Linked DNA regions of Roseimaritima multifibrata. The protein of the gene in region 1 interacts with the protein of each later gene in a pairwise test. Links are inferred from orthologs where the notes say so. Each region holds a gene or a part of one and is shown on either strand. Other genes may lie near its edges.

What was found.
Region 2: the proteins of dnaB (region 1) and FF011L_RS06060 interact in binary tests that used the Escherichia coli proteins (3 or more experiments, as listed by UniProt). The link is inferred for Roseimaritima multifibrata from one-to-one orthologs.

What each region holds. Positions count from the first base shown.
Region 1 is NZ_CP036262.1:1,881,346-1,884,586, reverse strand. What follows is about bases 59-2,976. They hold dnaB (replicative DNA helicase), read right to left. Parts: upstream 2,285-2,976; coding sequence 833-2,284; downstream 59-832. Other genes in these bases: FF011L_RS06925 (DnaA/Hda family protein), read right to left, coding at 2,497-2,976. In the rest of the region: more of FF011L_RS06925, read right to left, coding at 2,977-3,241. UniProt on the Escherichia coli protein: The main replicative DNA helicase, it participates in initiation and elongation during chromosome replication. Travels ahead of the DNA replisome, separating dsDNA into templates for DNA synthesis.
Region 2 is NZ_CP036262.1:1,650,513-1,653,798, forward strand. The notes cover bases 310-3,272. They hold FF011L_RS06060 (ATP-dependent helicase), read right to left. Parts: upstream 2,804-3,272; coding sequence 815-2,803; downstream 310-814. Other genes in these bases: FF011L_RS06055 (thioredoxin family protein), read left to right, coding at 310-644; FF011L_RS06065 (hypothetical protein), read right to left, coding at 2,887-3,129. In the rest of the region: more of FF011L_RS06055, read left to right, coding at 42-309. UniProt on the Escherichia coli protein: Rep helicase is a single-stranded (ss)DNA-dependent ATPase involved in DNA replication; it can initiate unwinding at a nick in the DNA. It binds to ssDNA and acts in a progressive fashion along the DNA in the 3' to 5' direction.

The DNA.
Region 1 (3,241 bases):
ACCAAGTGAGAAGCAAGCGTTTAAGTGAAGTAATTTCATGAAGGACTAAAGAAGAGATCGCGAACAGGAAGATTTCCCGGTGCAAAGGACCTTCAGGACGGAGTGATTGAGAAGGCTTAACCGCGGATTTCCGGCAGTATTTACCTGCCGCCAGCCGGCTAATTTAGCCTTTCGCTCCACGAAAGTGGTTCCAACAGGACGTTCTTTCGCAGGGGGCTTGAAAAGAATAAGTGAAGAAAGTCTGGCTCCCCTCGCCCTCAAAACAAGCTCGCCTAAAACAGGTTTGATACTGGATCAACGGTTCGCCAACTAATTCACTTAATGGCGATTCAAAGGCTTGTTTTTGGGGAGAGGGGCTGGGGGAGAGGGGCCGACAGCGTTGGACAAGGCGCGGCTTAACCGCTTGAAATCCGAGGCGTTCACCGCGTCTTGGCCGCAAAATCGTCGCCTGCAAATCTCCCCCTCTCCCCCAAGCAAGCTCCCCCAAGCAAGCTTCCCTAAAACAAACAAAGAGGCAGAGATCACGCAATGAGCTAGCAGAGATTTCTTCCGCACCGAAGAGCTCGCTTAGGGGCGAGGGGAGCCAGACTTTCTTCATTTATAAATCGCACGTCCCGAACGAAAGGCGACAATCGCTAAATCGACGGACGTACAACGATTTTCCGCAGACCGACACTTGAACGAAAGACTCAAATGCCAGCCAGTGTGCCAACCAGCAATCGACGCAGGCTGCCGGCTTCGCCCATCTTGTCTCCTGGCCCCCACCTCTGACGGAAACAAATGGAACCGTTCCGGCGACCCAAAAGCAGGTCACTCACAAACGGCACGTTCCCTAGAATCCACTCGGAGCTTGGTACTCGGCGTATTCGTCGAATTCGTCGTGGCGATCGGGGGCCTTGTTCTGGAACCGGGTGTAATTCTTTTCCCAGGTCAATTCGACTTCGCCGACCGGACCATTACGTTGTTTCGCGATAATGATTTCAGCCTGACCCGCGTACTGCTCGCGTTCTTCACCACGCTGGTAGTACTCCTCGCGGTGAACAAACATGACAACGTCGGCATCCTGCTCGATAGCACCCGATTCCCGCAGGTGACTCAAACGTGGACGGTGATCCTTGCTATCTTCCGCTTGCCGGTTTAATTGGCTTAGGCAGAGGACCGGCACTTTAATTTCACGAGCCATCCCTTTCAGGCGTCGAGCAATTTTCGCCACCTGCTCCTGCCGAGGGTCACGTGGATTATCCGGTTCGATTAACTGCAAGTAATCGATCACGATCAGCCCCAGATTGCCATCGCGGCGGGCAATACGCCTTGCACCTGCGGCGATCTCACTGACCGTTCGGCTGGGCGAATCATCCACGAACAGGGGTGCCTGGCTGATTTCGTTTGCCTTCTGAACCAACCGTCCCCGTTCTTCTTGGGTAATATCCCCGGCACGAAGTTTGTGACCGTTGACGCGTGCGAGTGAACAAAGCATACGGTCAGCCAATTCGATCCCCGACATTTCCAAGCTGATAAAGAGGACCGCTTCGCGAGACGAAGTACAGATATTTTCGGCGATGTTCATCGCGAAGGCCGTTTTTCCCATACTGGGTCGAGCGGCCAAAATGATCAGTTCCCCTTGATGAAAACCACCCGTCATCGCATCAAAGTCGATGTAGCCGGTTTCGACCGTCCCTTCGGTATCTTCATTACACATACGTGCATCGATACGGTCCATCGCATGGTGCAGGATGTCGCTGATGCTATTGACCGACTGAGTCGACCGACCATCCATGATCGAAAAGACCCGTTGCTCCGCCTGAGCCACCAGGTCGCGAGCCTCGTGCGACTGCTCATAAGCATCGCGAAGGATATCGGTCCCAGCTTCGATCAATTTCCGGTAGGTCGCTTTCTCGGCAACGATTTTTGCGTAGTAAACCGCATGGGCGGCGTTAGGTACCGAAGTCGCTAACTGGCCGAGGTAGGCGGCGCCGCCGATCGCTTCGAAATCTTCGGCTTTGCGGAGTCGTGCGACCAACAACGTCACATCGATCTTATCCCCTTCATCATGCATCTCGCGCAGATGAGTGAACAGTTTCCGATTGGCGTCATTATAAAAATCGTCGTTCCTCAAAACGGACGCCAAATCGTCGCAAACATCGGGAAGCAACAAGATGCTTCCCAGCACGCCCATCTCCGCTTCCAGGTCAAATGGTTGCTCGCGCTGCAAGATTTCACTGGCGGTCGTTTTCTTTTTCTTCTTCTTGTTCGGAAATTCCCGCTCGTTGCCTTCAGCAACCATGTTGACCACTCCGTTGGAATCGCAATGAAAATATAATTTGAAGAGTTTTGAAGAGTGAAGAGTAATGAGTATTGGAAGGGGGACGCCGCTTGAGCAATGTCCTCTTTCGTTCGGCAATGCGTAGGGACTCGTTCTTCCGCGGGGGACGTGCGAACGGCGACACTCCGAACACTCCGTCCCTCTTTAAAAACCGAAAAGTGAATGAGGGCTGCCTAACCGGTTCGCAGCAAATTCTCGATCGCGGCGGCGGCCTGTTTCATTCGCTGTCGCTCCGCAGTTTCCGCGGCAGCGTTCTCGCCATTGTCCAGCCAACCGGCGACTCGTTTGGTCGCAGCAATCACCGTGCTGTGGCTGCGGTTCCCAAAGTAATCACCGATCTCACTAAACGCGGCTCGGGTATGCTGACGTGCCAAGTACATCGCTAACATGCGGGGCTGGCTGACGCTTCGCTGCTGTCCACGCGACTGCAAGGTTCCCTTGGGTAGTCCAAATGTATCACAAACGGCTTTCTGAATATCCGCCAATCCAATGATCGGGGCCGAGGTTCGCAGAATGTCACCAGCGGCCGAATCGAGGACTTGCTGCCAGGTCGGCATTTTACCTCGCATCTGCTGAAGTGCCCAAATCTGATTGACCAGTCCCGACATCACACGTCCGTCGCCGGCGACCGATTCCGACAACGTGTCGAGCAAGTTTGCTGGCAATTCCAAGCCAACCATCGCGGCAAATTGTTCCAAAACGGCCCGCCGGGTGGCGACATCCATCGGCCCGATCCCGCACATCATCCCGCCACTCAGACGGCCCGCCAGTTCGGCGGGGATCCCTTCAATTTCCATCGGCGGACGGTCGCCCGCAAAAATCAGTTGCTTTCGAGTCCGCAGCAGGGCGTCGACCGTGTGCAGCAATTCCCGCAACGTCGCTCGCTTGTTCCCACCAAAAAACTGCACATCATCGATC
Region 2 (3,286 bases), 230 kb from region 1 along the record:
GTGCTTTCTGCAAACGCTTTCTTTTAGTGGATGTTGGGTCTATGTTGCGTGGACTGGTGGGCGGTTTCGCCGTTTTGGCTTGTGCGGCACTCGCTTCGGGTGGGCAGTTTAATCGAATCTTAGATATCGGCGATCCAGCCCCCGAATGGTCGGCGCTGCCAGGCACCGATGGAAAGACGCATGACGCAAAATCGCTTGCGGGCGCTCCGGTGGTGGTGGTCGTTTTCACCTGCAACAGCTGCCCCTATGCCGTCGATGCGGAGGAGCGAATCGTTCAGCTGCACGCCGACTACGCGGCCAAAAACGTGGCTGTCGTAGCGATCAACGTCAACTTGGTCGAAGAGGATCGGCTGCCGGCGATGAAAGAGAAAGTTGAAGCGAACGGTTGGAAGTTCCCGTATCTGTTTGACGAAAGCCAGCAGATCGCCAAGGAATTCGGAGCCAAATACACGCCGGAGGTTTACGTTTTGGATCGTGAACGCAAAGTCGCTTACATGGGGTCCATGGACGATAGTCCAGACGGCAAGAATGTAACGAAGACCTACGTGCGAGATGCCATCGACGCAGTCCTCGAGGGCCGTGACGTCGCTACCGCCGAAACCGTTCCTGTAGGCTGCCGAATTCGAATGTCCCGCCGCCGCTAAGCGGGCAGTCGCGTCAATCGGAAACGGAGAAAGCTTGTCGCCTTTCGCGGCGCGAAAAAACGTCTTTTTGGGAGCTGCTTTCGCGGCGCGAAAGGCGACAAAAACCGTCATTTGTAAATTTCGCTTCCGCCGGTTCTGTAGGTCGTGGCGAGAGAATGTTTGGCGTTCTCTCAGTGCCCGCCTTTTTTTCGATACTTGTTTGGGTTCTCCGCTTTTCCTGTGATCTCATACAAGAACCGGCTAGGCGTGGTTGGCCGCGGTTTCCCCCAGCGGCGGCGGGTGAGCGCCATCGAAAGGGTGAGCGTTTCCTGGGCTCGGGTGACACCGACGTAACAGAGGCGTCTTTCTTCGGCGATGTCGTTCTCGCTGCCACTCTTGACGCTTCGTCCGTGGGGCAGCAGACCTTCTTCCATCCCGACCATGTAGACGACGGGGAATTCCAAGCCTTTGGCCGCATGCATCGTCAGCAGCCAGACGGCGTTCTTTTGCGCTAGCTTGTCTTTCTCGTTCCCCATTTCTCGTCCGGCGAGCACCGTTTCGGAGAGGAAACCGGCAAGGTCGGGATCTTTGTCGCGGTCCTCGTAGGCCGAAATCGCATTGACCAGTTCTTGGATCGAATTGGTTCTTGCTTCGATCTCTTCGGGTTCGTTGTAGACCCTGCGGATTTCTGCAAAGTACTGCGTCCGTTCGATCAGCGTTTGGACCGCCCCGGTCAGCGACCCCAGGGTGGCTTCTTGAACGTCTTTCAGCAGCGACCGTAGGCTGTCGACGCCACGTTGTGCGGCTGGAGGCAGGTCCGACACAGCGTCTGGATCGGCCATGATTTGCCAAGCCGGTTTACCGCCCTGAACGGCTCGTGAAATGATTTCCTGAACCGATTTGTTTCCTAAGCCGCGCGGCGGCGTATTGATAACACGCAGGAGCGAGATTTCGTCGTTGGGCTGGTCGATCCATTTCAGGTAGGCCAACAGGTCTCGGATTTCGCGACGGTCAAAGAAAGATTGGCTTCCCAGCATCACGTAGGGAACGTTCATCTTTCTTAATTCCGTTTCGAACAAACGCGGCTGTTCGTTTGTGCGGAATAGAATCGCAACGTCGCGAGGTTCGTAGCGGCCGCGATCAAGCAGTCGGGCAATTTCGCCAACGACCAATTTTGATTCCTCGGTTTCATCCTTCAGCTGCAGGATCCGAGGTCGTTGGCCGACCGCGCGGATCGGGCGAAGGGTTTTGTCGTGCCGCGTTGCATTGAATTCGATCAAGCGGTTGGCCATTTCCAGGATTTGGCCGCTCGATCGATAATTGTCTTCCAGTCGAACGACCGTTGCGTCCGGCCAGTCCTTGTTGAAATTCAGGATGTGCGTAACGTCGGCGCCGCGCCAGCCATAGATCGATTGATCGTCATCCCCGACGACGCACAGGTTGCGGTGGGATTCCGACAGGCACTTAATGATCCGGTATTGGCTGCCGTTGGTGTCTTGGTATTCGTCGACCAAGATATGGTCGTATTTGCTGGATTCTTCTTTGCGGACTTCCTCGTCCTCTTGGAGAAGCATTTCGGTGTGGACCAGCAGGTCATCAAAATCCATCGCTCCGCACGAGCGGAGGCCATCCTGGTAGCGGCGGTAGGCGCTCGCAGCCAAGTGTTCTTTGTCGGTTTCGGCGACCGATCCAGCATCGGCGGGGAGGATGGATTGATTTTTCCAGCCACCAATAATCGACAGCAGGTCTCCCGGTTTCAGGGCGGTTCCTGGTAGCCGCAAATCGCGCAATACCGCACGCGCGAGCGATTCTTGATCACTTCGGTCATAAATTGCGAATTTAGCGGGAAAGCCAATCCGTTTGGCGTGCCGGCGCAGAATGCGAACGCACTGCGAATGGAACGTGCCAATCGTCGGTTTGGGGCTTTTGTCCGCCTTCCCTTTGCTGGAACGCTTTTTGGGGCCGATCAACTCGGTGACCCGCTCCTGCATTTCCCCAGCGGCTTTGTTGGTGAAAGTCACCGCCAAAATTCGGTCGGGGGAGGTTCCATGGCGGATCAGGTTGGCAATCCGGAAGGTCACCACGCGGGTCTTGCCCGTGCCAGCGCCTGCCAGAACCAACATTGGTCCTTTGAGTGTTTCGACGGCCTGTTTTTGGGCCGGATTCAGTCCATGCGTCATGGTCGCGAATGGTAGCGACCAAAAGTCAAATCGAGAAGCGGAGGGTTCTCAATTGGGGGCGAAATGCCGCTCCCCAAAGGTGATTAAGCCGCCGATTCGGTCAACTGCAGGGCGTCAAGCAGGTTTTCGAAACGCTCATCTGCCGCACGACGACGTTGTAGTCGTTCGTTGACGTCCCAACTGGACCGGATGGCCAGGACCCGAGCGGCGATTTCGATGTCCGATAAAACCGTCTCATTTTGAGAGCGACGGTTCGAATTTGCGACGCGGTTGGTTGTGTTCTGAGTCTGAGTTTGAACTGGGGCGTTTTCAATAGCAGTTGACATCGTGGTTTCTCCTGAAAGCGAAACATTGGTGACGCTTGGGCCGGGAGACTGTTTATAAGCCATCTCCGTAGGGCTTCGCTGGCCAACCTATGACCAGCTTTGAATCGTTCACCGCGAAGGTTGGTGATTCAATGATTGACTCTTAAGGCAATCATCG